DNA from 3 places in the Nocardiopsis mangrovi genome. Region 1 is predicted to be linked to each of the others. Evidence: riboswitches for the same ligand, from Rfam matches in the RefSeq annotation. Region 1 holds a riboswitch; each other region holds the start of a gene.

The links. A riboswitch is a leader RNA that binds a small molecule or an ion and turns the genes downstream of it on or off. The one in region 1 is predicted to bind thiamine pyrophosphate.
Region 2: it holds a riboswitch for thiamine pyrophosphate, as region 1 does, so the genes downstream of both, ACFO4E_RS13670 (ECF transporter S component) here and thiD (bifunctional hydroxymethylpyrimidine kinase/phosphomethylpyrimidine kinase) in region 1, are expected to answer to the same signal.
Region 3: it holds a riboswitch for thiamine pyrophosphate, as region 1 does, so the genes downstream of both, thiO (glycine oxidase ThiO) here and thiD (bifunctional hydroxymethylpyrimidine kinase/phosphomethylpyrimidine kinase) in region 1, are expected to answer to the same signal.

What each region holds. Positions count from the first base shown of each region.
Region 1 is NZ_JBHSFQ010000002.1:129,325-139,101, forward strand. Features, by position in the region: gene ACFO4E_RS02555 (DUF6457 domain-containing protein) at 1-205, shown strand, start outside; gene thiD (bifunctional hydroxymethylpyrimidine kinase/phosphomethylpyrimidine kinase) at 330-1,151, opposite strand; TPP riboswitch at 1,140-1,231, opposite strand; gene rocD (ornithine--oxo-acid transaminase) at 1,469-2,743, shown strand; gene ACFO4E_RS02570 (SGNH/GDSL hydrolase family protein) at 2,861-3,973, opposite strand; gene ACFO4E_RS02575 (acetoacetate--CoA ligase) at 4,356-6,347, shown strand; gene ACFO4E_RS02580 (heparan-alpha-glucosaminide N-acetyltransferase domain-containing protein) at 7,147-8,430, shown strand; gene ACFO4E_RS02585 (sensor histidine kinase) at 8,463-9,777, opposite strand, start outside.
Region 2 is NZ_JBHSFQ010000011.1:124,720-134,496, forward strand. Features, by position in the region: gene ACFO4E_RS13640 (electron transfer flavoprotein subunit beta/FixA family protein) at 1-475, opposite strand, end outside; gene ACFO4E_RS13645 (serine/threonine-protein kinase) at 705-2,834, opposite strand; gene ACFO4E_RS13650 (YbaK/EbsC family protein) at 3,296-3,841, opposite strand; gene ACFO4E_RS13655 (enoyl-CoA hydratase/isomerase family protein) at 3,935-4,723, opposite strand; gene ACFO4E_RS13660 (energy-coupling factor transporter transmembrane component T) at 4,799-5,602, opposite strand; gene ACFO4E_RS13665 (ABC transporter ATP-binding protein) at 5,599-7,173, opposite strand; gene ACFO4E_RS13670 (ECF transporter S component) at 7,170-7,778, opposite strand; TPP riboswitch at 7,868-7,975, opposite strand; gene treS (maltose alpha-D-glucosyltransferase) at 8,192-9,777, shown strand, end outside.
Region 3 is NZ_JBHSFQ010000004.1:179,701-189,477, reverse strand. Features, by position in the region: gene ACFO4E_RS06600 (response regulator) at 1-527, opposite strand, end outside; gene pknB (Stk1 family PASTA domain-containing Ser/Thr kinase) at 520-2,463, opposite strand; gene ACFO4E_RS06590 (thiazole synthase) at 2,559-3,365, opposite strand; gene thiS (sulfur carrier protein ThiS) at 3,368-3,568, opposite strand; gene thiO (glycine oxidase ThiO) at 3,565-4,695, opposite strand; TPP riboswitch at 4,780-4,889, opposite strand; gene ACFO4E_RS06575 (Rv2175c family DNA-binding protein) at 5,021-5,380, shown strand; gene thiE (thiamine phosphate synthase) at 5,447-6,097, shown strand; gene ACFO4E_RS06565 (NAD(P)H-binding protein) at 6,207-7,091, opposite strand; gene ACFO4E_RS06560 (DUF418 domain-containing protein) at 7,153-8,451, opposite strand; gene ACFO4E_RS06555 (polyprenyl synthetase family protein) at 8,648-9,718, opposite strand.

The sequences.
Region 1 (9,777 bases):
CCCCGAGCGGCTCGACCCCTCCGACGTCAAGCTGATCCTCGACCTCGCCAAGGACGCCGCCCACTCGGTGGCCCGCCCGGCGGCGCCGCTCACGGCCTACCTGCTGGGCATCGCGGTCGGCCGCGGCGCCGACCCCGCCCAGGCCGCAGCGGCACTCAGCGCCCTCGCTCTCGCCCAGGCTCCGGAGGAGCCCGCCGACTCCTGACGCGTCGCCGGCGGGGCGGCGGAGCCGGCGCGACCCCGCGCTCTCCGGGGGCGCGACTCCCCGTCCCGCCCGGCCGCCGCGAGCGCGACGCACCGGCCGGCGCCGGCCGGTGCCCCGGTCGTGTTCACCCGCGCGCCCCGGTGGGCCACCAGGCGTGGAAGTGGTGGACCGGCCCGGTCCCGTGCCCGGCGTCGAGGGCGTCGGCGTGCCGCAGCGCGGCGGTCAGGTAGGTTTTGGCGTCGCGTACGGCGGCGTCGAAGCCGGGCCGCTGCGGGCGCAGGGCGGCGATCGCCGACGACAGCGTGCAGCCCGTGCCGTGGGTGTTGCGGGTGGCGACGCGCTCGGCCGTGAACACCTGCGGGGCCGCGTCCGCCGCCACGAGCAGGTCGGTGCTGGTGTCCCCGCCGAGGTGGCCGCCTTTGAGCAGCACCCGCCGCGCGCCCAGGTCCAGCAGCCGGCCGGCCTGAGCGCGCATCGCGTCGAGGTCGCCCGCCTCGTCCTCGCCCAAGAGCGCGGCGGCCTCGGGCAGGTTGGGGGTGACCAGGTCGGCGCGCGGCAGCAGCTCGGAGCGGACCACGTCGATCGCCTCGGCCGCCAGCAGCCGGTCGCCGCTCTTGGCCACCATCACCGGGTCCAGGACCACATGGGGGAGCCGGTGGGTGTCGATGGCCTTGGCGACGGCGCCGATCACCTCCGGGGTGGCCAGCATGCCGATCTTGACCGCGTCGACCCGGGCGTCGGCGAGCAGCGTGTCGAGCTGGAGGGCCACGAAGTCGGCGGGGACCTCCTGCACACCGGCCACCCCGGTGGTCGACTGGGCGGTCAGGGCGGTGATGACCGTCATGCCGTATCCGCCGAGGGCGGAGAACGTCTTGAGATCGGCCTGGACCCCCGCGCCGCCGCTGGGGTCGCTGCCGGCGATGGACAAGATGTTGTGACTGCTCACGGGCGTTCCTTCGCTAGTACGAGCTAGATCAGGTTCGACGGGTGTGTTCTCAGCCGTTTCCGGCACCCCGCGCCTTGGCGTGCCCCCAATCTCTCACGCCCGCCCCGCCGCTTTCGACCCCCTAGCCCCATCGCGGGGACGCCGACAAGGGCGGAAACCGCCAAGCCCGCCGCTCGGCGGGTCATGGCCGGCCACCCTTGCGACCCCCGGGTGCCGTCTGTTCTCCTGCTGGAGGCCGCCCGAGCGGGCGCTTTGTGCGTGATCCGAGCGGGTATCCACTGATCGACGACGATCAAGGGCGATCGAAGGGAACCTGGATGAGCGACACCCGCGGTCTGGGCCGGCGCGACGGCGGCGATCCCGCCGGACCCGCCATCTCCACCTCCGAGCACATCGGACTCGCCGACACCCACTCGGCACACAACTACAACCCGCTGCCCGTCGTGATCGCCGAAGGCGACGGGGCCTGGGTCACCGACGTCGAGGGGCGCCGCCTCCTCGACTGCCTGGCCGGCTACTCGGCGATGAACTTCGGCCACCGCAACCCCGACCTGCTCGCGGCTGCCCACCACCAGCTGGACCGCATCACGCTGACCAGCCGCGCCTTCTACAACGACCAGTTCGCGCCGTTCGTCACCTCTCTCGCCGACCTGGTCGGCAAGGAGCAGGTGCTGCCCATGAACACGGGCGCCGAGGCGGTCGAGACCGGGATCAAACTCGCCCGGCGCTGGGCCTACGACGTCAAGGGGGTCCCCGACGGCCAGGCCACGATCGTGGTCGCGGGAGGCAACTTCCACGGCCGCACCACCACCATCATCTCCTTCTCCGAAGACCCCGACGCCTATGGCGGGTTCGGGCCCTACACCCCGGGGTTCCGCGTCGTGCCCTACGGGGACGCGGTGGCCGTCGCCGACGCGATCGACGCCACCACGGCCGCGGTCCTCATCGAACCCGTCCAGGGCGAGGCGGGGGTCATCGTGCCGCCGCCCGACTACCTGCCGCGGGTGCGCGAGATCTGCGACGAGCAACGGGTGCTGTTCATCGCCGACGAGGTGCAGTCGGGGCTGGGCCGCACGGGCACGGTGCGGGCCTGCGAGCACACCGGGGTCGTCCCCGACGTGTACCTGTTCGGCAAGGCGCTGGGCGGCGGGATCCTTCCGGTCTCCGCCGTGGTCGCCGACGCCGACGTGCTCGACGTCATCCGGCCCGGGCAGCACGGCAGCACGTTCGGCGGCAACCCCCTCGCCGGCGCCATGGGCCGGACCGTGGTGCGGATGCTCAAGGACGGCCCGTACCTGGAGAACGCCCGCCGGCTCGGCGAGGTGCTGCGGACCCGCCTCAAGGAGTACGTCGGCAACGGCGTGGTGGCCGCCCGCAGCATCGGGCTGTGGGCGGGCATCGACGTCGACGAGTCCCTCGCCGGGGGACGGGAGCTGTGCGAGCGGCTCCTCGCCCGGGGCGTGCTGGTCAAGGACACCCACGGGTCCACGATCCGGCTGTCGCCGCCGCTGATCATCTCCGAGGACGACCTCAACTGGGGCCTGGACCAGCTCGGCGCGGTCCTGGCCGAACTCCGGGCGGAACGCGCCTGACCGGCTTCCCGGGGCGGAGGAACCCCTCCGTCCCGGGGGCGCGCTCCCCCTCGGCCCGCTGTGGGCCGCCACGGGGACGGTCCGCCTCCGGCGCGGCCCCTGCCGGGGCGCGGGAGGTCAGTCGATCTCGGCGGCGAGGACGTCGGGACTCGCGTTGTCGACGGTGGAGCGGGTGGCGTAGAGCCGGCGGTCGGGGCCGGCGTCGATCTGCGCACGCACGCGCTCCGCGAGGGCGTCCTGCCCCGCCGCGGTGGGGTGGAAGGTGCTCCGGTCGATCGAGACCCCGCTGGTGAGGTCGCGCAGCAGGACGCCGTTGAGCCACGCCTCCTCCGTGCCGACCTCGTGCCCGTTGAGCGCGGTGAAGACGTCGACGTATTCGACGCTGCCCACCTCGCCGTCCTCGGTGATCTCGGCGTCGGCCTCGTCGACGGCGTCGGACACCTGCCCGTTGAACCGCTCCAGGGTGTCGTTCAACCACTCCTGGTCATTGGCGTTGAGCGTGTAGTACATGCCGTCGGGATCGGCCGGGAACAGCCGCGGGTAGCCCACCACCAGCATGCGGGCATCGGGGGCGCGGTCGCGGATCTCGCCGACCAGGTCGGTGAAGGTGGCGTCGAACAGCCGCATCCGGCGCTCGATGTCGGACTCCTGGTCCTTGCACGCGGTGGTGTCCACCAGCGGCAGCCGGACCATGCAGGTGCGCAGGACCGAGGTGAAGCCGAGGTCGTTGCCGCCGATGCCGATGGTGACCAGCGAGGTGTGCTCGGTCACCCGGTCGATCTGGGAGTCGGTCGAGCCCAGTTCGTCGAGCATCGCGTGGCCCCGCTGGCTGCTGCACGCGTAGAACCCGAGTTCCCCCGCGAAGTCGTAGGCCGCGGCGACCGTCTCGGGGTAGGCGTTGGCCGACCGCCAGCACCCGCCGGTGACGGCGGTCTCGGCCGCGTAGTCGTCGGCGCCGTCGCCTGAGGAGTAGGAGTCGCCCAGCGCGGCGTAGTGGCCCCACGTGGCGGCGGCTTCGGGATCGAGCCGCAGGCGCCAGTCGGGGTCTCCGGGCCGCGGGCCGGGCGGGCCGGAATCGGGGCACCCGGCGCCCGTGGTCCGGCACCAGGCGTCGACCACGCCGTCGCGCGTGGCGGGCACGGCGAGGACGACGGCGCAGAGGACCGCGAGTACGACGGCGGCGGCGCCCAGCAGCCGTATCCGCCCGTTGCCATCCGTTCCGCGCACCATCCCGTCCGCCTCTCGCTCTCCGGCGTCGCCGCCCTGGCGGTTCCATCCCCAGATCGCAGATTACCCGCAGGGGACCCGGAACCGGACGATCGAAAGCGACACGCTCGGGGCCGGGGCCGGCCATCCGCGGCCTCTGAGCGCGCCTGCGGGGCGCCGGCGGTGGCTGGACCGAGGAGCGGTGTGCGACCGGGGGCCGAGGGGGTACGCCGCGACGAGGGAAGCCTCCGCCTTGAGGCGCCCCCGCAGGCCGGGCGGGAAGCACGCCCCGTCGGGCGGGGGCCGAGACGGGTGTTGTTAGATGATGGTCGTCACATCCGCACGGGCCGGGACGGCGACCCATCCGCGTGTGCCCGCCGTGCCGGGGAATTCAGGAGGCGCGAGAATGTCGGAGCGGACACAGCCACCGGTGCTCTGGGAACCCGGCGCGGAGCGGCGCGAGCGCGCCGCGGTCACCGCGTTCGCGCGGTGGGCGGGCGAGCACAAGGGGGCGCCGGCGGCGGCCGTCGACGACTACCACGCGCTGTGGCGCTGGTCGGTGACCGACCTCGACGGTTTCTGGTCCGGCATCTGGGACTACTACGGCGTGCGCTCCGACACCCCCTACGAGACCGTGCTCGCCGACGACGCGATGCCGGGGGCGCGCTGGTTCCCGGGCGCGACCGTGAACTACGCGCGGCACATCTTCGCCGGGAAGGACGACGACACCGTCGCCATCCGGCACGCCTCCGAGCTGCGCGTCCTCGGCGAGTGGACCTGGGGGGAGCTGCGCCGCCGCACCGCCGCCATCGCCACGGGCCTGCGCCACCTGGGCGTGGGCCCCGGCGACCGGGTGGTGGGCTACCTGCCCAACATCGCCGAGACCGTCGCGGCCTTCCTGGCCTGCGCGTCGATCGGCGCGGTGTGGTCGTCGTGCTCGCCCGACTTCGGCGTGCGCAGCGTCATCGACCGCTTCTCCCAGATCGAGCCGAAGGTGCTGCTCGCGGTCGACGGCTACCGCTACGGCGGCAAGGACTTCGACCGGACCGGCGTGGTCGCCCGGCTGCGCGATGAGCTGCCCACGCTGGAGCACACCGTGGTGCTCTCCTACCTCGGTGCCGCGGGCCCGGTCGAGGGCGCGCTGTCCTGGGAGGAGCTCGAAGCGGCGGGAGAGGGCGCGGAGTCCGTCTTCGAGCCGCTGCCCTTCGACCACCCGCTGTGGGTGCTCTACTCCTCGGGGACCACCGGCCTGCCCAAGGCGATCGTGCACGGGCACGGGGGCATCCTGCTGGAACAGCTGAAGAACCTCGGCCTGCACCTGGACGCCCAGAGCGACGACCGGGTGTTCTGGTTCACCACCACCGGCTGGATGATGTGGAACTTCCTGGTCAGCGTGTTGCTGACCAAGTCCTCCATCGTCCTGTTCGACGGCAACCCCGGCCACCCCGACCTCGGGACGCTGTGGGACCTCGCCGAGCGCGCCGGGGTGACGGTCTTCGGTACCAGCGCCGGCTATCTGACGACCTGTATGAAGGAGGACGTGCACCCCGCCGAGGGCCGGGACCTGTCGAGGCTGCACGCCATCGGCTCCACCGGCTCCCCGCTGAGCCCCGAGGGCTTCGACTGGTGCTACCGCGAGTTCGGCGACCGCCTGTGGCTGTTCTCCACCAGCGGGGGCACCGACATCTGCTCCTGCCTGGTCGGCGGCGTACCCACGCTGCCCGTCCACGAGGGCGAGATCCAGGCGCCCTGCCTGGGCATGGCCGTCGCGGCCTGGGACCCCGACGGCAACGAGGTCGTCGGGGAGGTCGGCGAGCTCGTGGTCACCCGGCCCGCTCCGTCCATGCCGCTGCGCTTCTGGGGCGACCCGGACGGCGAGCGGCTGCGCGACAGCTACTTCGCCATGTACCCCGGCGTGTGGCGCCACGGGGACTGGATCGAGATCACCGAACGCGGCACCGCCGTCATCTACGGGCGCTCCGACTCCACCATCAATCGCGGCGGGGTCCGCATGGGCACCAGCGAGATCTACCGCGCCGTGTTCGCGCTGGACGAGATCGTCGACGCGCTCGTCGTCGACATCCCCCAGCCGGAGGGCGGCTCCCGCATCGAGCTGTTCGTGGTGGTGCGCGACGGCACCGCCCTCGACGACGGCCTGACCCGGCGGCTGGCCCGCCGTATCCGCGAGGACTGCTCCCCGCGGCACGTCCCCGATGCGGTGCGCGCCATCGCCGAGGTACCGCGGACGCTCTCCGGCAAGGTCCTGGAGGTCCCCGTGAAGCGGATCCTCATGGGAGAGGACCCCGCCCGCGTCGCGAGCCGCGACTCCCTGGCCAACCCGGGCGCCCTGGACTACTTCAGCCGGCTCGCCGCCGAGCGGGAGCGGACCGCCGGCTGAGCACGGCGGGAGCATGTTCCCGGTCACGCTCGCCTCCTCGCTCCGCTCCGCCGGTCCTGTGGGGGAGGGCCTTCGGCGGGGGACAGGGTCGGCTCTGCTCGCTCGTCGGCTCTCCGTTCCGTGTTCCCGGTTACGCTCGCCTCCTCGCTCCGCTCCGCCGGTCCTGTGGGGTAGAGCCTTCGGCGGGGGGCAGGGCCGGCTCCGCTCGCTCGTCGGCTCTCCGTTCCGTGTTCCCGGTCACGCTCGCCTCCTCGCTCCGCTCCGCCGGTCCTGTGGGGGAGGGCCTTCGGCCGGGGACAGGGCCGGCTCTGCTCGCTCGTCGGCTCTCCGTTCCGTGTTCCCGGTCACGCTCGCCTCCTCGCTCCGCTCCGCCGGTCCTGTGGGGTAGAGCCTTCGGCGGGGGGCAGGGCCGGCTCCGCTCGCTCGTCGGCTCTCCGTTCCGTGTTCCCGGTCACGCTCGCCTCCTCGCTCCGCTCCGCCGGTCCTGTGGGGGGGCCTTCGGCGGGGGACAGGGCCGGCTCCGCTCGCTCGTCGGCTCTCCGTTCCGTGTTCCCGGTCACGCTCGCCTCCTCGCTCCGCTCCGCCGGTCCTGTGGGGGGGCCTTCGGCCGGGGACAGGGCCGGCTCCGCTCGCTCGTCGGCTCTCCGTTCCGTGTTCCCGGTCACGCTCGCCTCCTCGCTCCGCTCCGCCGGTCCTGTGGGGGGGCCTTCGGCCGGGGACAGGGCCGGCTCCGCTCGCTCGTCGGCTCTCCGTTCCACGCAGGGGGACAAACGCGGCAAGACGCCATAGTGTGGGCCGCGTGGATCAGCAGACCCCTGATACCCCCGCCGCCGTAACCGCCGACACCCGGCCGGCCCGCCTCGCCGGGGTCGACGTCGCCCGCTCCCTCGCCCTGTTCGGGATGTTCACCGCACACCTGGGCGTGGGCGCGATCGGCGTGGTCGGCCTGTTCGGCGATGACGCCGCCGAAGCGTTCTACGAGCTGACCCGGGGCCGCTCCTCCGCGCTCTTCGCGTTCCTCGCCGGCGTCTCACTCGCGCTGGCCACCGGACGGGCCGTCCCCCTCGCGGGGACCGAACTCCAGCGCGCCCGCGTACGCGTCCTGGTCCGCGCGCTGGTGCTCGCCCTGATCGGCGGGGTACTCGACGTGCTCGACGCCCCGATCGCCGTCATCCTCACCTACTACGGCGGCTTCTTCCTGCTCGCCCTGCCACTGCTCAGGCTGCGCGCGCCCGCGCTCATGGCCGCGGCGGCGGCCGTGGGCCTGATCGGCCCGCAGGTGTCGTTCGCCGTCCGCGCCGCCATGGGCGAGGGCACGCCGTTCCGGCCGACCTCGATCGGCGGATTCGGCGATTTCTTCCTGACCGGCTACTACCCGGCGTGCACGTTCATGGCGTTCGTCATCGCCGGGCTCGCCGTGGGCCGCCTCGACCTGCGGTCGGGCCGGGTGCGCGTGCGGCTGGCCGCGGCCGGCGCCGCGCTGGCGGCGGTCGGCTACGGCGGGTCGTGGCTGCTGCTGAACACCTTCGGCGTGCTCGACCGGCTGCTGCTCAGCCAGCCCCAGGCCGTCCCCGCCGGCACCGATCCCTCCGCGCTCGACCCCTCACTGCGCGAGCCCCTGCGGCAGTGGATGGCCGAGCAGGTCAACGACCTGCACGGCCAGGTCCCCGTCGACACCGCGTGGTGGCTGCTCGTCGCCTCGCCGCACAGCGGGACCACCATGGAGATCGCCGGGGCCACCGGCTGCGCGCTGCTGGCGCTGGCGGCGTGCCTGGCGCTGGCCGATGCCACCGGGTGGCTCCTGGCCCCGCTCGCCGCCGCAGGCTCGATGTCGCTCACCGTCTACTCCGGCCACATCGTGGTCATCGCCGTGCTCGGCATGTCGTTCACCGACATCGCCCCGTTCCGGCTGGAGGCGTTCATCCTCGGCGCGGTCGTCTTCGCCGCCCTGTGGCGTCCGGTGTTCGGCCGGGGCCCCCTGGAATGGGCGCTGGGCGCGGTGTCCGGGCTCGCGGCATCGGCGGTGCCCGACCTGCCCGAGGACGGCAGGGACGGTCCGCCCAGGAATCTCACGCGACTCTGACGAGGCGGGGTGGTCCCGCTGGGGCGCCGTCCTCACCCCAGCGGGAGCACTACTGTAAACGTCGTTCCCCGATCTTGAGTACCGGTACCGCCGAGCTCGACGCGCCCCTCGTGCGCCGTGACGATCGCGGCCACGATGGCCAGGCCCAGCCCGGCCCCGCCGCGGTCGCGGGAGCGGTCGCCGCCGGGCCGGTAGAACCGGTCGAAGACGTGGGGGGCGTCGCCGGGCGCGATCCCGGGGCCCTCGTCGCGCACGCGCACGACGGCGGTCGCGGTCACCCCGGCGGGGAGCGCGCCCACACCGCCCGCGCCCGCCTGCGCGCCGTCCGGGAGCGGCGCCGGGGCATAGGCCACCTCGACCCGGACCGCAGTGCCCTCGGGCGTGTGCGCGAGGGCGTTGCCGATGAGGTTGGCGAGCACTTGGCGCAGCCGCCGTTCGTCGCCGACCACGCGCACCGGCTCGGGCGCATCGAGCGAGATCGGCTCGCCCGGAGCCCGCGCACGGGCGTCGCCCACCGCGTCGCGGGCCAGGGCCGCCAGATCGACGTCGTCGGGCTCCAGGGGCGGCCGTTCGTCGAAACGGGCCAGCACCAGCAGGTCGTCGACGAGCCCGCCCATGCGGTCCGCCTCCGACTCGATCCGCCGCATCCAGTGGTCGATCTCGGGCCCGCCCCGGACCCGCCCCTGGTCCCTGCTCTGCCGGTACAGCTCGGCGAAGCCGCGGATGGAGGAGAGCGGGGTCCGCAGTTCGTGGGAGGCGTCGGCGACGAACCGGCGCATCCGGTCGGCGGTGCGGGCGCGTTCGGAGAGGGAGTCCGCCAGCGTGCCGAGCATGGTGTTGAGCGCGCGGCCCAGCCGCCCGGTCTCGGTCCCGGGGTCGTCGTAGGGGACCCGCTCGTCGAGCCGGCCGGCGGCGATGGCCTGCGCGGTGCCCTCGATGCGGGCCAGCGGGCGCAACTGGAGCCGGACGATGGTCACCGCCCCGGCGCCCAGCACGACCAGCAGGACGGCCCCGATGACGGACTCGATGGCGATCAGCCGGTTCAGAGTGCGGTCGGTCTCGGCCAGGGAGTCGGCCACCATGCGCACGGAGCCGTCGCCGGAGCGCATGGTGAGGACCCGCCAGCCGGAGCCGCCGTCGGTGCCCGGCAGGGTGAAAGGAGTTCCGGCGCGATCCGCCAGCTCGGTGGCGCCCAGCCCGGAGATGTCGGGGCGGTCGGCGTCGTCGGTGGTCTGCCCGACGGACCAGGCGACCTCGCCGTCGGAGCCGATCGACAGCGCGCGCAGGTCGGTCGGGAGCGGCGGCGGCGAGATCGGGGGCCCGCCCGGCGGGTCCGGCGGCGCCGGA
Region 2 (9,777 bases), on a different contig from region 1:
GGCGCTGGACGCGGATGTCGCCGCCCTCGATGTCGACCTTGCCGGCGAGTGTGAGCTGCGGCAGGCCGAGGTACTCCGCCAGGGCCGCCCCGACGACGCCGGTGCGGGCGTCGGTGGACTCCGAGCCCAGGACGACCAGGTCGAACTCCAGGGTGCCCAGTGCCTGGGAGAGCGCGTAGGCGGTCTGGAGGGCGTCGGAGCCGTGCAGGGCGTCGTCCACCAGGTGGACCGCCTTGTCGGCGCCCATCGACAGGGCCTTGCGGATGGAGTCCGTGGCCTGGCCGGGGCCCATGGTCAGGATGGTGACCTCGCCGCCGTGCTTCTCCTTGAGGAGCAGCGCCTCTTCGATGGCGTACTCGTCGAGCTCGTTGATGACCCCGTCGGACGCGGCGCGGTCGAGCGTGTGGTCGTCCGACGCGAGTTTCCGTTCGGTCGCCGTGTCCGGGACCTGCTTGACCAAAACGACGATATTCATGGCCGGTGGCCGACCTCCCTGCGCTCCCATGCGTCGCCCGCTCGGACGGCGCGGACGCCTCGCGCGTCCGTGTGTGACCCCTAAGGGTGTCAGTCGTACTGCTGCGATCGGGTGGCGGGGCGGCGTTCACGTCACGCCGTCCCACCTGTTCGTGGTGGCTTCTCCCCCTGATGTTACTGACTAGTAGCCCAGGGGCAACCGCCGACCCCCGTTCCGGGGATGAGACGTGTCACCTGGAGGATCCGCCGAAGAACCCGCCCGGCCCCTCCGAGAACGGTCCCGCCGGGGCCGCGGAGAAGCCGAAGGAGAGCACCAGCATCGCCAGCAGCACCACCGCGACCATCGATCCCCAGTAGACGTAGACGTTGCGGATGCCGATCTTGCCGACCAGCCCCAGCGCCTCGCGCCGCGCCCCCTTGGCGTTGGGCCCGAGGAAGCTCAGCAGCACCGTGACGCAGAAGGCGTAGGCCGAGATGTTGTTGGGGGTCCACTGGTCGGCGATGAGCGCGATCACCATGCCGACGAGGATGCCGACGAGCAGGTAGCCGAGCCCGTAGAGGAGGGTACGGCCCAGGGTGCGCAGCAGCGCCCACGGCAGGCTGAGCGCGATCACCATGTTGTCGGACTGGCGCGGGCCGCGGGTCTGCAGCCGCCGCGCGTGGTCGGTCTTGACGGTGTCGAGCGCGCCCAGGACGGCGGCGGCCAGCACCCCCACGACCAGGCCGAACAGCGGAACCGTCAGGCACAGCCCCGCGATCAGGCACAGCACGGGGATCAGGATGAGCGACGGCAGCCGGCGCGGCTCGTCCTCGTAGTAGTCGTCGTCTTCGTCGTCGGCGGAGACGTAGTCGCTGAGGCGGTCGCTCCCGGAGCGCCCGAAGCGGCCGAGGAATCCCCCGCGGCGATCGTCGCCCTCCTCGTCATCGTCGTCGCCGTCGGCGTAGGAGGCGACCTGGCGGCCGCGGCCGTCGTCGACCGGCGTGAGGATGTCGCGGAACTCCTCGGGGCGCAGCGTGGAGTTGAAGAACTGGGTCCGCGGCGCCATGGAGTCGTCGGCGCCGTAAGGAGCGGCCTGGTCGGGGTCGAGCCGGCCGGTGGCCTGGGGGTCGGCGGGCGCGACCGCCATGGTCCGGTCGGGGGAACCCGCGCTGTCGGGGTCGACCGCCATGGTCCGGTCGGGGAGGCCCGCGCTGTCGGCCCGGTCGGGGTCGACGGCCATCGTGCGGTCGGGCACCCCGCCCGCGCCGGCGGCCATGGTGCGGTCCGGGGAGCCGCTGCCGCCGGCCCCGCTGAAATCGTCCGCGGCCTGCGGGTCGACGGGGTTGGTGCGCAGGGGGTCCTGCGCACCCGCGCCCGCGCCGTGGCCCATGGCGGAGGCGGCGAGGCCGCCCGCGGCGGCACCGGCCGCGGCGCCCGCGGCCAGGGCCCCGAGCCCGCCGCCGTCGCCCTGGTCATCGGGGCGCGCGGCCTGCACGGTGTGGTGGCCGGTCAGCCCGCTGCCGGAATAGGCGGAGGCGTCCTCGGTCCAGGGCAGGTCGAGGTTGAGGCGCCCGGTCTCGGCGAGCAGCCCGCGCGCGGTGGGCCGTGCCGACATGTCGCGGGAGACGGCGGACAGCACCAGCGGCTTCAGCGCTTCGGGCATGCCGTCGAGGTTGATCTCGCCGTTGAGGATGCGGAAGAAGATGACCTCGAAGGAGCCCGCCCCATAGGGCGCGTGGCCCGTGGCGGCGAAGGCGACGGTCGCGCCCCAGGCGTGGATGTCGGTGGCCGAGCCGAGGTCGGTGCCCTCGATGACCTCGGGCGACAGGTAGCTGGGCGTGCCCACGAACGTGCCGGTCTGGGTCAGCTTCGCGCCGTCGACGGCGTGGGCGATGCCGAAGTCGATGACGATCGGCTCGCCGTTGGAGATGATGACGTTGCCGGGCTTGAGGTCGCGGTGGATGACGTCGGCCTCGTGGATGGCGCCGATCGCCCGCGCCAGCCCGGAGACGAACCGGGTCAGGGCCCGCCCGCGCAGGGGGCCGTGGTCGGTGACCGTGGAGTCGAGCGTGGGGCCCGGGATGTACTCGGTGACGACCCAGGGGAGCTCGGCGGAGATGTCGGCGTCGATGACCCCGGCGACGTTGCTGCTCTGCACGCGGCGCATGGTCTCGACCTCGCGGGCGAGCCGGGCACGCGCGATGTGGTCGCCGGCCACTTCGGAGCGCAACACCTTGATCGCGACCAGCCGGTCCTGCCGCGGGTCTACGGCTTGGTACACAACGCCCATTCCGCCCCGGCCGATTCTGCGGCGGATCATGTACGGGCCGATGCGCTCCGGCAGCCCCTCGTCCTCGGGGAAACCTGCCGTCATTGCCATAGCGAATTCATCCCCTCAAAACCCCGCACACCCACCGCAACAGCCTATCGGCCGGGGATGGCCGGGACCTCCGCCGGAGCCCGGCGCCCGGCCGGTTCCTTTGTGTCGTGATCTCCACAGCGACCTGTCGAGTGCCCGCCGCGGCGGTGTGAGACCACCGGGGCGCGCCCCTTGATGCAACGCTCATCGGACGCCCGCCCGCGCCTGAGCCGAAGCCCACCGGGCCGGTGTCCGTGATTGCCGTCCGGCACGTTCCGAGCGACCACATGAGTATGACGGAAAAAGCGGGGGCGCGGTTCCGCCGGATCCCCCGCGCGCCGCCCCCTGGGACCGGCGCGCGCCCACCGGCGCGGGCCGAAACCGCCTGCCGCCTGGCCGGGTGCGCGGGGCCGCGGCGCCCCGAACCGGGGCCGGAACCGGCCGCAGGACCCGGGAAGAACCCGGGTCCCACTGAGGAACCCTCAGGGCGCGGGCACCCCGAGGCCCTCGACGACCACCGCACCCGGCAGCTCGGCGAGCGCGGCGCCGGAGACCACGAGCTTGGACGCGCGCAGTCCGCTGCCGATCACCGCGTGGGGGGTCCGCGCCACCGCCCCGTCCACCAGGATCGGCCAGTCGGCCGGCAGCCCCACGGGGGTGATCCCGCCGTACTCCATGCCGGCCTGCGCGACCGCGTCCTCCTGCCGGGCGAACGACGCCTTGCGAGCCTCCAGGTGGCGCCGCGCGACCCCGTTGACGTCCGCACGGGTGCTCGCCAGGACCACGCAGGCCGCCATCCGCGCCGTCCCGCCCCGCTTGGCGGAGATCACCACGCAGTTCGCCGACGCGTCCAGCGGGATGCCGTAGGCGGCGCAGCAGTTCGCGGTGTCGGCGAGTCCGGGGTCGATCTCGGCGACCAGCGGGTCGGCGGCGGGCGCCGCCGTCTTCCACCGCTCCAGCGCCTCAGCGACGGGTGCGGCGAGCAGGTCGCGGCGTTCGGTGGCGGGGTGGGTGTCCAGTCCCCACATATCGGTGTCTCCTCGTGAATGTCGATGGGTGTGCCGGCGGGGCCGGGACGGGGACCGGCCGGCCCGTGCTCGCGCCCCGCTGCCCGGTCCCGGCTACCTGCCGGAGAAGCGGGCCTTGCCCGGCCCCTGCTCGGCGAAGCTGCGCATCCCCGTCTTCTGGTCCTCGGTGGCGAACAGGGCGGCGAAGTGCTGCCGCTCGATCTCCAGGCCCGTGGCCAGGTCGGTCTCCAGCCCGCTGTCGATGGCCTGCTTGGCCGCGCGCAGCGCGATCGCCGGCCCGCCGGCGTAGCGCGCCGCCGTCCGGACCGCCGCGGCGTAGACCTCGGCCGCCGGGACGACGGAGTCGACCAGGCCGATCGCCAGCGCCTCCTCGGCGCCCACGTGGCGGCCGGAGTAGATCAGGTCCTTGGCGCGGGCCGGCCCGATGAGGCGGGGCAGGCGCTGGGTGCCGCCGGCCCCGGGGATCACCCCCAGCAGGATCTCGGGCTGGCCCAGCTTGGCGTCATCGGCGGCCACCCGGAAATCGGCGCACAGGGCGAGTTCGCAGCCGCCGCCCAGGGCGTAGCCGGTGATGGCCGCCACCACCGGCTTGGGGATGCGCGCGACGGCGGTGAGGGCGTCCTGGAGCGCGCGGGAGTAGCCGGCCATGGCGGCGTAGTCCAGCTCCGCCATCTCCTTGACGTCGGCCCCGGCGGCGAACACCTTCTCCCCGCCGTAGAGCACGACCGCGCTCACCGAGTCGTCGGCGCCGACCTCAGCGGCCGCCGCGCCGATCTCGGCCTGCACCCGCGCGCTGATCGCGTTCATCTTCGGCCGGTCCAGGCGGATGACCGCGACGGCCGGTGTGTCCGGATCGGTCTCCACACGCACGAATCCACCCATGTCCCGCCGCCTTCCTCGATGGCCGTCGCCTCCCCCGCTGTTTACCACGCGCGGGACGCCGGCGGCCCGGCGGTGTCAGGAGAACAGCGGCGTCCACGTCCCCAGCGCCAGGGACAGGCCGTGGGCCGCGCACAGGACGGCGGCGGTGCCGGCCAGCAGGCCCGTGTCGGCCGCCCGCCACCGGCTCACCCGGGCATGGGTGCGCCGGCCGCCCCCGAAGGAGCGCGCGTCCATCGCCGTCGCGAGCTGGGTTCCCGTGCGGATCGACCGCACCAGGAGGGCGAACACCTTGCCGGCGAAGACGGTCAGGGCGGTGGCGGGGTTGCGTCCGGCCTCCAGCCCGCGGGCCCGGCGCGCCAGGCCGAGGATCCGCCACTGCGCCGCGAGCAGCGGCACCAGCCGCACCGCCGCGAGCACGCCCAGGGCGGGGCGTTCCGGGACCTTGAGCCTCTGCACCAGGGCGTCGGCCAGCTCGGTGGGGTCGCTGGTCAGCCCGACGAGCATGCCCGGCAGGGCGATCGCCAGGAGCCGCACGGCCGTTCCGAGCGCGGCGGCGGGGCCGCCGTCGCCGAACAGCAGGGTCACCACCCCGATCGACGCGCCCATGAGCAGCAGGGGCAGGCCCAAGGGGAGCAGCAGGCCCCGCTGCAGCCCGGCGAACGGGAGCACCAGCACCGCGGCCGCCAGGACGGCGCCGCTGGTGACGGGGTCGACGACCGGGACCAGGCCCGCGACCACCGCCAGCGCGGCGACCACCTTGGCCGCGGGGTTGGCCCGGACCAGCCAGGCCCGCGCATCGGGCTCCTCGGGGGGCGCGGCGCCGCCGGGATCCCGGGCGGGCGGCCGCCGCGGCACCTCTTCGCCCGCTGAGCGGATCACGCCTCTCCCCCTTCCGCGCCTTCGGTGACGGGCGCGGCGGGGGCCGCCACACGGCCGCCGTCGACGCGCAGCTCGGTATCGGCGAGGGCGCGCAGCAGCGGTTCGTCGTGAGTGCACATGACCACCGCCCGGCCCTGCGCGCGCAGGCCGGCCAGCAGCTCGACCAGCTCGGTCCAGGCCCGCGTGTCCTGGCCGAACGTCGGCTCGTCGAGCAGCAGCACATCGGGGGCGTGGGCGGACCCGGAGCTCAGGGCCGTGGCGACCGACAGCCGCCGCTTCTCCCCGCCGGAGAGCGTGAACGGGTGCACGTCGGCCAGCGCGCCCAGGCGCAGGCGCTCCAGCAGCTCCTCGACCCATGCCGCGGTCGCCCGCTCCCCCACGCCGGCGCGCAAAGGGGCGAAGCGCAGCTCGTCGCGGACCGTCCCGGTGACGAACTGGTCCTCCGCGTGCTGGAAGACCGTCCCCACGTGCCGGGACAGGGTCCGCGCGGGCCAGCGGGCGAGCGGGCGGCGGTCCCCCTCGGCGAGGCGGCCGCGCGGCAGCACCGCTCCCGCGGCGGGCCGGGCCAGCCCCGCCAGCAGCATCAGCAGCGTCGACTTGCCCGCACCGTTGGGCCCGGTCAGAGCGGTGGCGGTCCCGGCGCGGACCTCGGCGTCGGCGGCGTGCAGCAGGGTACGCCGCTCCGATCCGCGCCCGGACCCGACGCCGATTCCCGCGGGGGCGCGCACCGTGCACCCGGACGCCTCGATGAGGGCTCCGCCGCCGGGCGCGGGGGCCACCCGGGGCGCCGGCTCGTGCCCGGGGATCCACACCCCCCGCCGGGCCAGGCGCTCGCCGTGTTCGGCGAAGACCGCGCACGGGGCGCCGTCGGCGATCACCCCGCCGCCCTGTTCCACCACGACGACCCGGTCCACCAGGGCGGTCGCCGCCGAGGCGCCGCCCACGACGTCGGCGACCCGGTGCTCGACCAGGACCATGGTGGCCTCGGTCGTGGCGGCCAGGTCCGCGAGCAGCGCGCGGACCAGCGCCGCGCCCTCGGGGTCGAGGTTGGCGGTGGGTTCGTCCAGCAGCAGCAGGCGGGGGCGCATGGCGAGGGCCCCGGCCACCACCAGGCGCTGCTTCTCCCCGCCCGAAAGGGCCGCGGTGGGGCGGCCGACGCCGTAGGGGAAGCCGACCCCGGAGAGGGCGGTGTGCACGCGCGGCCAGATGTCCTCGCGTGCCACGCCGAGGTTCTCCAGGCCGAAGGCGACGTCGTCACCCGCGCGCGCCATGACGAGCTGGGTCTCGGGGTCCTGCCCGACGAGCCCGATCCCGCCGCGCCCGCCGCCGGGCGGCGCCCCGTCGACGAGCAGGCTCCCCTCGGTGTCGCCGGTGATGGCGCCGCTCTCGCCGGTGAGCCCGGCCATGGCGTGCAGCAGCGTGCTCTTGCCCGCGCCGGACGCGCCCAGCAGCAGGACCCGTTCGCCGGGTTCGATGGTGAGGTCGACGCCGCGCAGCGCCCATCCGCCGCGGCCCGCGTGCCGCCACCCCCAGTCCGACAGATCGACGCGCGCGCCTTCGGGGGACGTCACCCCTGGGCCGACGGGAAGGGGGTCAGCGCGCCGGCCTTGGCCAGCGCCGTGGTCAGCAGCCGCCCGCCGACGCCGGCGACGAGCGCGGCGCTGAGGACGACGATGACCCCGTAGGGCACCTGGAAGGACAGCGGCAGCTCGGGGTAGTAGCGGATGTTGTCCCAGATGGCCGGGGAGATCCCGGCCGCGGCGCCGGCGAGGACCGCCGTGACCATGCCCCAGCGGCGGTAGCGGCCGGCGGCGAAGACGAGTTCGGGCAGCAGCCCCTGGGTGAAGCCGGCGAGGACGACCGCGACGCCCCACTGGGTGCCCAGCAGCATCGAGACGACGGCGGCGGCGGTCGAGGTGAGCACGGCCGCCCCGGGCCGGCGGATGATCAGCCCGCCCAGCACGCCCGGAAGCAGCCACACCCCGTAGAGGACGGCCTGTGCGGGCGGGAAGAACAGGAAGAGGGGTTCGGTGGCGGCCCAGAGCATGCCCCAGAACCAGAAGATCACGCCGCAGGCGACGCCCAGGACCGCGGCGACGACGATGTCCACCGTGCGGTAGCGCGGCCGGTCCGGTGCGGGGGTCCCGGTGCCGGGGCCGGATGCGGTGTCACTCAATGGGTGTCCCTTCGCGTCGCGAAACGGAGGGCCCAGGCCAAGAGCGCCGGCCGGTGTCCGGCGGCGTGCGTGCACGCCGGGGACGGTCCGGTGGCGGGTCCACGACTTCCTTCGCTGGCATGACCCAGATCAGGTGTGTGAGGGTCTGCGGTCGGCGACCGCACTCTCAGCGCCGTAGCGCTCCCCTGTCGGTTTCACCCATTATGACCGTTGCGCCGGGCGCCGGGTCAAGCGCACCCCCGCTCCCGGCCGCCCGCCGGCCGTTCACGTGACGATGATCACACCGATCGCCGGCGCCGACACCGCCGGCGCACGGCACATCCGCCAGGAGCGTGGGTAGCGAACGTGTCGTATCCGTCCAGCCCGCGCGGACACCCGTGGTCGGGCGCGGCACCGAGAGGCGGGGATGCCCCGTGGCCACACACGAGCCGGTACGGGCCGCCGGCCGCGCGGACCCGGCGGCCGTGCCCGACACCTTCACCTCGGCCGCCCCGCGCGACCCCCACTGGTACAAGAGCGCGGTCTTCTACGAGGTGCTCACCCGCGGGTTCCACGACTCCAACGGCGACGGCACCGGCGATCTGCGCGGGCTGATCGACAAGCTCGACTACCTCGAATGGCTCGGGATCGACTGCGTCTGGCTGCTGCCGCTGTACGAATCCCCCCTGCGCGACGGCGGCTACGACATCGCCGACTACCTGAGCATCCTCCCGGAGTTCGGGCACATCGCCGACTTCGTCGACCTCGTCGAGCAGGCCCACCGGCGCGGGATCCGGGTCATCACCGACCTGGTCATGAACCACACCAGCGACCGGCACCCGTGGTTCGCGGCGTCACGGGAGGACCCCTCCGGCCCCTACGGCGACTTCTACGTGTGGTCGGACTCCGCCGACCGCTACAACGACGCCCGCGTCATCTTCGTCGACACCGAGCCCTCCAACTGGACCTACGACGAGCGCCGCGGCCAGTACTACTGGCACCGGTTCTTCGCCCACCAGCCCGACCTGAACTTCGAGAACCCCGACGTGCAGGACGCCATCCTGGAGGTGCTGCGCTTCTGGCTGGACCTCGGCATCGACGGATTCCGCCTCGACGCGGTGCCCTACCTCTTCGAACGCGAGGGCACCAACTGCGAGAACCTCCGGGAGACGCACGACTTCCTCAAGCGCGTGCGCGCCGAGGTCGACCGCCTCTACCCCGACCGGGTGCTGCTGAGCGAGGCCAACCAGTGGCCGGCCGACGTCGTCGACTACTTCGGGGACTTCGCGTCCGGCGGCGACGAATGCCATATGAACTTCCACTTCCCGCTCATGCCCCGGATGTTCATGGCCGTCAGCCGCGAGCAGCGGCGCCCCATCTCCGAGATCCTGGAGCAGACCCCCGAGATCCCGCGGGGCTGCCAGTGGGCCATCTTCCTGCGCAACCACGACGAGCTGACCCTGGAGATGGTCACGGACGACGAGCGCGACTACATGTACGCCGAGTACGCGAAGGACCCGCGCATGCGCGCCAACGTGGGCATCCGCCGCCGGCTCGCGCCCCTGCTCGACAACAACAGGAACCAGATCGAGCTGTTCACCGCGCTGCTGCTGTCGCTGCCGGGCTCCCCCGTCCTCTACTACGGCGACGAGATCGGCATGGGCGACAACATCTGGCTGGGCGACCGCGACTCCGTACGAACGCCGATGCAGTGGACCGCCGGCCGCAACGCCGGCTTCTCCCACGGCGACCCCGCCCGGCTGTACCTGCCGCTGATCATGGACCCGATCCACGGCTACCAGGCGCTCAACGTCGAGGCCCAGCGCGACCACCCCGGATCGCTGCTGAACTGGACCCGCGACATGATCCGGATCCGCAAGCGGCACCCGGTGTTCGGGACCGGCGCGTTCAGCGAACTCGACACCGGCAACCCCGGCGTGTTCGCGTTCCTGCGCGAGCACGGCGACGACCGCATGCTGTGCGTCAACAACCTCTCGCGGTTCCCCCAGCCGGCGGCGCT
Region 3 (9,777 bases), on a different contig from region 1:
ACCAGGCGCAGCACCTCGGTCTCGCGCGGGGTGAGGGCGGGGGCGGCCGGGGCCGCCGCGGGGGAGGGCGCGGACGCGAGCCGCCGGAACTCGCCCAGCACCAGCCCGGCCAGCCCCGGGGTGAAGACGGCGTCGCCCCCGTGCACGCTGCGCACCGCGTCGAGCAGTTCGTCGCGGCCCGCGGACTTCACCAGGTAGCCGGTCGCGCCCGCCTTCACCGCGTCCAGCACGTCGCCGTGCTCGCCGCTGGCGGACAGGATGAGGACGCGCGGGGGGCGACCGGGCAGCGCCAGCAGCCGCCGGGTCACCTCGACGCCGCTCATGTCGGGCAGCTGGAGGTCGACCACGGCCACCGTGGGGCGCGCGGCCGGTGCGACGGCCACGGCCTTGCGGCCGTCGCCGGCGGTGGCCACCACCTCCAGCCCGGCCTCGGCGAGGTCGCGGGCGACGGCGTCGCGCCACATCGGGTGGTCGTCGACCACCATGACCCGGATCGCGCCGCCGGCCCCGCCGGCGGGGTCAGTCATCGTCGCCCCGGCCGTTGCCGTTGCCGTTGCCGTTGTTCCCGTTCCCGTTGTTCCCGTTCCCTCGGTCGTCGCCGTTGCCGAACGGGGTCACGAACAGCTCGACCTCCGTGCCGCTCTCGACCTCGCCCTGCGGGCTGAAGCCCGCGACGCGGTCGCCGCCCAGCGGTGCGGTGACCGTCACGGTCAGGCCCAGCTCCTCCAGCCGCTCCTGCGCGGCCGCCACCGACAGGCCGGTGACGTCGGGCACCTCGATGCGGTCGGGGCCCGAGGAGACGGTCAGTGTGACGGCGTCGCCGCGGCCGACGTTGCCGCCCGGGCCCGGATCCTGCGAGATGACCCGGCCGGCCTCGACGTCGTCGCTGGGCTCCTGGGCGATGTCGACGCCCAGGCCCCTGTCGCGCAGCGCCTGGGTCGCCTCCTCCTCCGTTCGGCCCTCGACGTCGGGCGCGCCGAAGCCGGTGCTGAGCGTGAGGGTGACCGATGCGGCGCGGTCGGCGTCGCTCCCCGGCTCGGGGTCGGAGGAGACCACCGCGCCGACCGGTTCGTCCTCCGAGGACGCCTCCTCCAGTTCGATGTCGGAGAACCCGGCGCCCTCCAGGGTGTCGCGGGCGTCGTCGGCGCTGAGGCCGACCACCTCGGGCATCGCGATGGTCTGCGGTCCCCGCGACAGGAAGACGGTGACGGTTCCGTCGGGCTCGATGCGGTCGTCGACCTCGGGGTCGGCTCCGGCGACCTCCCCCTCGTCGGCGGCGTCGCTGAAGATCCCCCGGTCGTCGACCTCCATGCGCAGCCCGCTGTCGGCCAGCACGTCGGCCGCGGTCTCCTCGTCCAGCCCGATCACGTCGGGGACGGTCTCGAAGCGCCCGATCAGCAGCCACCAGCCGAAGACGAGCACCGCCACCGCCATGGCGCCGCCGGCGAGGACGAGGAGGTGCTTGCGCTCCAAGGGGCGGTCGTCGGCGCGCCGCTCCGGCTCGGCGATGTCGTCGAGGTCGACCACGAGGGTGGCGTTGCCGCCGGCCGGAGCGGCCGGGGCCTGCGCGTCCACGCGGGGCGCGGTCGCGGCGGCCGCGCCGCCGTCGTCCGGCATGTCCTTCATGACCTCGGACATCCCGGCGAGGTACTGGGCGGCGTCGCCGGGGCGGTACCGCGGATCGCGCTCGGTGGCCTTGGTGACCAGGACGTCGACCGCGGGGCCGATGCCCGGCACGACGGTCGAGGGCCGCGGGACGTCGACGTTGACGTGCTGGTAGGCGACGGCGATGGGGGTCTCGCCGGTGTGCGGCTGCTCGCCGGTGATCAGCTCGTAGAGCATGATGCCGGCCGCGTACACGTCGGTGCGCGCGTCGGCGGTGCCGCGCTCGATCTGCTCGGGCGCCAGATAGGCGGCGGTGCCCATGAGCGTGCCGGTCTTGGTCATGGCCTGCTGCGCGGACTCCACCAGCCGGGCCAGCCCGAAGTCGGCGACCTTCACCTGCCCGTCCGCGGTGAGCAGGACGTTCTCGGGCTTGACGTCGCGGTGCACCATGCCCGCGCGGTGCGCGGCGCCCAGCGCGGCCAGCACCGGCGCCATGATCTTCAGGGCCGCGTGCGGCGCCAGGCGCCCGCGCTCGCTGAGGAGGTCGCGCAGGGTGCGGCCGGGCACGTACTCCATGGCGAGGTACACGTGGCCCTGGTCGGTGCCCTGGTCGTACACCTGCACCACATTGGGGTGGGAGAGCCGGGCGACGGAGTGCGCCTCGTTGATGAAGCGGCGCACGAACGTGGGGTCCTCGGCCAGGGACGCGTGCATCACCTTGCACGCCACCCGGCGGTCCAGTCGCAGGTCGTGGGCGACGTAAACGGTCGCCATGCCGCCGCTCGCGATGCGCCCCTCGATGAAGTAGCGATGGTCGAGGGTCGCACCGACGAGTGAGTCCGCAGTCGTCATGTCCACGCCGCCGAGTGTAATGGGGGAGCGGCCCCCACGCCGGTCCGCGCCCGGCGCGCGGCGGCCGAACCCAATGTGAACTGCGGTGATGTCCCGCCGCGTCACTCCACCGATGGTGACGATGCGTGGGCATACCGGCGCACCGGGATACGGCCCGCGCGCCGCGCGGCGCGCCCCGCGGCGACCGCGTCGCGCATGGCGGCGGCCATGAGCACGGGGTCCTGGGCGCGGGTGACCGCGGTCGCCAGCATGACGGCGTCGCACCCCAGCTCCATGGCGAGCGCCGCCTCGCTGGCGGTGCCGATCCCGGCGTCGATGATCACCGGGACGCCGGCCTCCTCCACGATCAGCTCGATGTTGTGCGGGTTGCGGATGCCCAGACCCGACCCGATCGGCGCGCCCAGCGGCATGACGGCGGCGCAGCCCACCTGTTCGAGCCGGCGCGCGAGCACCGGGTCGTCGTTGGTGTAGGGGAGCACCGTGAAACCGTCGTCGACCAGGAGCTCGGCGGCGTCCAGCAGCTCCACCGGGTCGGGCAGCAGGGTGCGCTCGTCGGCCACGACCTCCAGCTTGATCCAGTCGGTCTCCAGCGCCTCGCGGGCCAGGCGGGCGGTGCGGAGCGCCTCGGCGGCGGTGAAGCACCCGGCGGTGTTGGGCAGCGGGCGGATGCCGTTGCGCCGCAGCACGTCCCAGACCGAGCCCTGCGCGCCGGGGGAGACCCGGCGCAGCGCCACGGTGGTCAGCTCGGTGCCCGAGGCGATCAGCGCGTCCTCCAGGACGCGCATCGACGGCGCCCCGCCGGTTCCGGTGATGAGCCGCGAGGAGAACTCGCTCCCGGCGATGACGAGCGGGTCGGCGGCGGGGCGGGACGCCGGTGCGGCGGCCGGGTCGCCGATGTCGGTGGTCATGGTCAGCCTCCCTGGACGGCGGTCAGGACGTCCACACGGTCGTTCTCGGCGACGAGGGTGCGCGGCCAGGCCGCGCGGGGGACGACCTCGTCGTTGACCGCGGCCGCCACGCCCCCCTGGGCATCGGTGAGGGAGCCGACGATGTCGGCCACGGTGCTGCGGGGCGCCACCGGGGTGGGCCGCCCGTTGATGATCACGTTCACGTGCGTGCCTCGCTTCCATCGGGGCCGCCGTCGGCGGCGAAGAGCCGGGCGTAGCCGGGCAGGCCCCCGCCCGCCAGCACGTCGGCCAGCGCGTCGCCGGTGGCGGGGGCGAACAGGACGCCGTGCCGGTGGTGGCCCACGGCGAGGTGCAGGCCCGGGAGCCCGGTGGGGCCCAGCAGCGGTGCGTTGCCGGGCGAGCCGGGGCGCAGCCCGACGCAGATCTCGGCGACCTCCAGCTCCTCGACCCCGGGGACCAGGGTGTGGGCGTCGCGCAGCAGCTCCCACATCCCGCCCGCGGTCGGCCGCAGGTCGGCGCCCATCTCCTCCTGGGTGGCGCCCACGACCACCTCTCCGCTGTCGCGGGGGACCAGGTAGACGGGGGCGCCCCGGACCAGGCCGCGTACGGTGCGCGTGACGACGGGCGCGGCACCGGAGGGCGTGCGCAGCCGCAGCAGCTGGCCCTTGACCGGGCGCAGCGGCGGGACGGCGCCGTCGGGCAGCCCGCCGATCTCCGGCGTCCACACCCCCGCCGCCAGGACGACCTGGTCGGCGAGCAGCTCGCCGCCGCCGGCGAGGAGCACGCCGGCGGCCCGGCCGCGGGAGGTGAGCAGGCTCGCCGCCCGGTCGCGGACGCGCTGGGCGCCGCGCCGCCGGGCCGCGGCCGCCAGGGCGGCGGTGAGCAGGCGGGGGTCGACGGAGTGGTCGTCGGGGGCCAGGACGCCGCCGCGCACCGACGGGGCGAGCATCGGCTCCAGCCTGCGGCACGCGCGGCCCGTCAGCCGTTCGGCGGCCAGCCCCAGGCGGGCCTGGAGCTCCGCGAGCTCGCTCAGCCGGGCGAGGTCGTCGGTGTCGTAGGCGACCTGGAGGGTGCCGCCGGTCCGGTAGCCCGCGTGCAGGCCGGAGTCGCGCTCCAGCTCCTCGACGAACGCGGGATAGCGGTCGCGCGAGAGCGCGCCGAACCGCATCAGCGCCTCCTCGCCGAACACGGCCTCGCCGGCCGGGGTCAGCATGCCCGCCGCGACCCCGGACGCGGCGCCCGGGGTCGAATCGGGGGCGACGACGGTGACGTGCAGGCCGCGCCGGGCCGCCCGCCAGGCGACGGCGAGCCCGATCACGCCCGCGCCCACGACGAGGACTTCGCAGGGGCCGGGCGCGGGAGGCGCCGGAGGGGACGGGGACGGTGGTGAGAACGGGGACGGGGGTGTCGTGCGCACGGCTCCGCTGCCACTCCCTTCGCCGGTATGACCCGGATCAGGTTCTTGCGGTCGGAGGCTCGCCGCCTCCCTCTCAGCCGGTCCCACCGGCTCCCGCGGGGATCGTTGCTCGCGGCCAATCCTAGGGCCCCGCCTCCGGCGCCGGGCGACCGCCCTCCCGCGACGGGCCCGCTACGCCGGAAGCGATAAGGCCGGAGGGCCTGGTTTGGCGCACCCGGAACTGTGGGACATTGGCTGCGTGACAGAGAACGACCACACCATCGATTCCCTGGTCGGCGACTGGTTGACCCTGAAGGAAGCGGCGAAGGCGCTGAACATCAGCCCGAACCGGGTGAAGCAGTACATCGGCGACCACAAGCTGCTGGGGGTCCGCCGCAAGGGCGAGACCGTGGTCCCCGCGGCCTTCATCGCCGGCGGCGACATCGTCAAGGGCCTGCCGGGGACCCTCACGCTCCTCGCCGACTGCGGATTCGCCACCGACGAGGCGCTGACCTGGATGTTCACTCCGGACGACACCCTCCCGGGGGCGCCCATCGAAGCGCTGATCGCCAACCGCGGCACCGAGGTCCGCCGCCGCGCCCAGGCCATGGCGTTCTGACGGCCCGCCCCACCGCTGCCGGGCCCGCCTCGGGCGCGGGAACGGGCGCGCACTAGCCTGGGGCGGGTGAACACGAGCCCGCGCCGCCGCCTGGCCGATGCCCGCCTGTACCTGTGCACCGACGCCCGCCGCGAACGGGGCGACCTCGCGTCCTTCCTCGACGCCGCCCTGGCGGGCGGCGTCGACATCGTGCAGCTCCGCGACAAGTCGCTGGAGGCGCGGGAGGAGCTGGCGGCGCTCGCGACCGTGCGCGAAGCCTGCGAACGCCACGGCGCGCTGCTGGCGGTCAACGACCGGGCCGACATCGCCCGCGCCGCCGGCGCCGACGTGCTCCACCTGGGCCAGCGGGACCTGCCCGTGCCCTTCGCCCGCGAGATCATCGGCGACGGCCCGCTGATCGGCCGGTCCAACAACAACGCCGCCTCGGCCGCCGCGTCGGCGGCCGAGGACGGAGTGGACTACTACTGCGTCGGCCCCACCTGGGCCACGCCGACCAAGCCCGGCCGCCCCGCGGCCGGGCTGCCGCTGGTCCGGACGGCCGCGGAGCTGCCGGGCGGGCGCCCGTGGTTCGCCATCGGCGGCATCGACCTGGACAACCTGGACCGGGTCCTGGACGCCGGCGCGCGCCGCGTGGTCGTCGTGCGCGCCATCACCGAGGCCCCCGACCCCCGCGCCGCGGCCGCCGCGTTCACCCGGCGCCTGCGGGCCGCGGTCTGAGCCCCATTTCGACAGAGCGGGCGCGGCGCCTTGCCCGCAGCGGCGGCGGACGCCGCGCACGGAACCGGCCGCCGCGGTCCGGATCGGGCCGTCGCCGCCCGCTCGGGGTTCAGGGGTTGATGCGGCTCAGCGCGCTGGGGTGCTTGCGCAGGTAGCCCTCGATCGTCTGGGCGGGGTGGCCGGTCAGATCGGGGACAGCGGGGGAGACGACGTCCATCTCGCCCGCGGCGATGGCGGCGTAGGAACTGGCCCAGCCCTCGACGGCCCACTCCGGGGCGCCCGACGGCCGGCGCGACTCCAGCGCCTCGTCCCAGGTCTCCGGGACGTAGCGGACGACCTTCCCGGTGAGCGTGGACAGCCGTTCCACGGTCTCTCCCAGGCTGACGGCCTCGGGCCCGGTCAGGTCGTAGGTGCGTCCGTCGTGCTCCTGTTGCCCGAGCAGCACGGCGACCGCCGCGTCGGCGACGTCGTCGCGCGACACCCACGCGATCCGGCCCTGCCCGGCCGGGCCGCGGATCACGCCGTGCTCGTCGGCCCAGTCGGGCAGCAGGTCCAGGTAGAGGCTCGGCCGCAGGAAGGTGTGCTCCACGCCCGTGGAGCGGATGTGGGCCTCGGTGTAGAAGTGGTCGCGGGCGAAGGTGAACGTGGCGGCCGGCGCGGCGGAGAGGAAGGACAGGTAGACGATCCGGCTCACGCCCGCCGCCACCGCGGCGTCGACCGCGCTGATGTGCTGGTCGATCCGGTCGGCGGCCTCGATGGCCGAGACCAGCAGCAGGGTGTCGGTGCCGCGCACCGCCCGCCGGAAGGCAGCGGGGTCCTCGTAGGCGGCCATCGCCGCGCTGGCCGACGCGAGCTCCGGGGCGCGGTTGAGGTCGCGGACGATCAGCCGCTGGCGCACGCCGCGCCGCGCCAGCCGGGCCGCCACGCGCCCGCCGACTGCGCCCGTGGCCCCGGTGATCCCGACGGTGTGCGCTATTGCCTGATCCTTGCCCATGAGTCCCATTTTCGGGCAATGGCGCCCCGCGCGCACTCACCGGCGCGCGGGGCGGTCGCCGTCAGCGCGCCGCGTCCTGGGCGCCGGCCCCGGCGGGAGCCGGCGCGGACGGCGGTGCGGGCGCGGCGGGTTCGGGGCGCCGGTAGGTGAGCCGGCGCAGCAGCACCTCGGCGGGCCCGCGCCGGCCCGCGCGTTCGAGCGCGTAGGCGACGGCCACGGTCACCAGCCACACCGCGATCGCGAACAGCGCCATCGAGGCGCTGTGCATGGCGGCGCCGAGGCCCAGGCCCCAGGCGGCGAGCACGGGCGAGCAGATCACCGACTGCGCGAGGTAGCTGGTCATGGAGCGCTTGCCGACGGCGGTGACCGCGACCACGACCACGCCCTGGCGCTCGCGGCGGCCGAGCAGGTGGCCGATGATCCCGAACAGCGCGACATAGCCCAGCCCGCCGAACAGGCCGGCGAGGGACCGGGCCCCGTCCAGCGACTCCAGAGCGGGGGCGTTCAGGTTCAGCAGCCCGACCAGGTTCAGCGCTCCGGGGAGCGCGACCAGCCAGGCGGCCGAGATCCCCAGAACGGCGGTCCAGCCCAGGAGGCGCAGGTTGCTCCCCGGGAGCTCCAGGACGCGGCGCCGGCCCGCCGCCATGCCGAGCAGCATCGCCGCGGGCACGATCAGGCCGAGGCCCTGGACGAGGCTGGTCAGCGGCCACATCATCAGCCGGGCCAGCGCCGCGCCCAGGACGGTCGGCTCGCTGAAGGAGGCGAACATGAGGTCGGCGACGCCGCCGTCCACCGCCCCGGCGGCACCGTCCGGGCCCTGCGCGGCGATGACGCCCCCGGCCACCGAGACCAGGGCGAGCAGGGCCGCCAGCCCGGCGAGGACCGCCGCCCAGACGCGGATGGTGCGCTCCCGGCGGCGCAGGAACAGGCCGCACATCACCAGCCCGGCCAGCCCGTAGGCGCCCAGGATGTCGCCCATCCACAGCAGGGCCGCGTGGACGAACCCGAACACGAGCAGCCACAGGTGGCGGCGGCGCAGCAGCGCCGCGGCGCCCCGCGGATCGGCGCCGGCCGCGATCTGGCGGTCGAAGGTGCGCATGATCCCGTAGCCGAACAGGAAGGCGAACATCGGGTAGATGCGGCCGTCGACGGCCACCGTCATGACGAACTGCACCGCCGTGTCCAGCGCCGACCCGCCGTCGGGGTGCGGGCTCATCGACGGCCGGTCGGTCCCCCACAGGTAGTACGGGGTATTGGCCAGGGCGATCATCAACAGCATGAAGCCGCGGGCGAGGTCGGGGGCGAGCGCGCGTTCCGTCGCGCGGGTGGGACCTCGGTGTGGCGTACGGGTGGGCTGCATAAGGGGGCTCCTGTGGGGTCCTTCAGCGGACTTTCCCCCAGGGTCGCGGACGGCGGCGCCACGGGCATCCGCTTGCGGGAGGAGCCCGCTTCCTCCGCATGGCCGACCGCCTCCGCCACCACCGCAGGAGACGGCCCCGGCGGCGGCCCGCTCCACCGGAGGACGCCGCCTCCGCCGTCCCGGGCGTTCCGCGGGGTCAGTGCTCGCGGGCGGTGGCCGCGACGATGAGGTCGGCGAGGGAGCGGCGGGCCTCGTCGTCGATCAGGTCGCTGTCGAGGGCGTCGGCGGCCTGGCCGACATAGTCGTCGATCCGGCGCTCACAGGCCGCCAGGGCGCCGCATTCGGTGGTGACGCCGCGCATCCACTCCACGTCGCCGGGGGTGAGGCCGGGGTCGCCCAGCAGGCGCCGGAACCGGGCGGAGTCGGCGGCGGGGGCGCGCTCCAGGGTCTCGGCGACGATCAGCGTGCGCTTGCCCTCGCGCAGGTCGTCGCCTGCGGGCTTGCCCGTCTGCTCGGGGTCGCCGAAGACCCCCAGAACGTCGTCGCGCAGCTGGAAGGCGATGCCCAGCGGCAGGCCGTAGGCGGTGTAGACCGGGGTGAGGTCGTCGGCGCGCCCGGCCAGGGCCGCGCCCAGGTGCAGCGGGCGCTCGACGGTGTACTTGGCGGCCTTGTAGTGCATGACGCGCAGCGACGCCTCGACGCTCTCGGCGCCGCGCACCTGTTCGAGCATGTCGAGGTACTGCCCGGCCATGACCTCGGTGCGCATCCGGTCGAACGGGCCGCGGCCGTCGTGCAGCGCCTTCAGCGGCAGCTCGCTGGCCGCGTACATCTGGTCGCTCCAGGCCAGGCAGAGGTCGCCGATGAGGATGGCCGCCCCCTGGCCGAACGCCGCGCCACCGCCCGACCAGCCCGATCTCCGGTGCAGCCCCTCCAGGCGCTTGTGGGTGGCCGGCAGGCCGCGCCGGGTGTCGCTGTTGTCGATGACGTCGTCATGGATCAGCGCGCACGCCTGGAGGAATTCCAGGGAGGCGGCGGCGGTGTAGATCCCGGGCACGTCGGTGCCGCCGGCCCCCCGCCAGCCCCAGTAGCAGAAGGCCGGGCGCAGCCTCTTGCCGCCCGTCAGCATGGCCTCCAGGGCCTCCATCGCGGGCTCCAGCTCCGGGCCGATCTCCAGGAGTTCGGCCCTGCGCTCCGCTGCGAACGCGGTGAGCTCGGTGTCGACGGCCCCGCGCACGAAGGAGACCGGTGTGGCGTAAGAGGAGGTCATGCAGAGCAGGCTATCCGTTCCGGGACGGCCGCCCGCCGCCGCCGGGCCGGTGGCGTCGC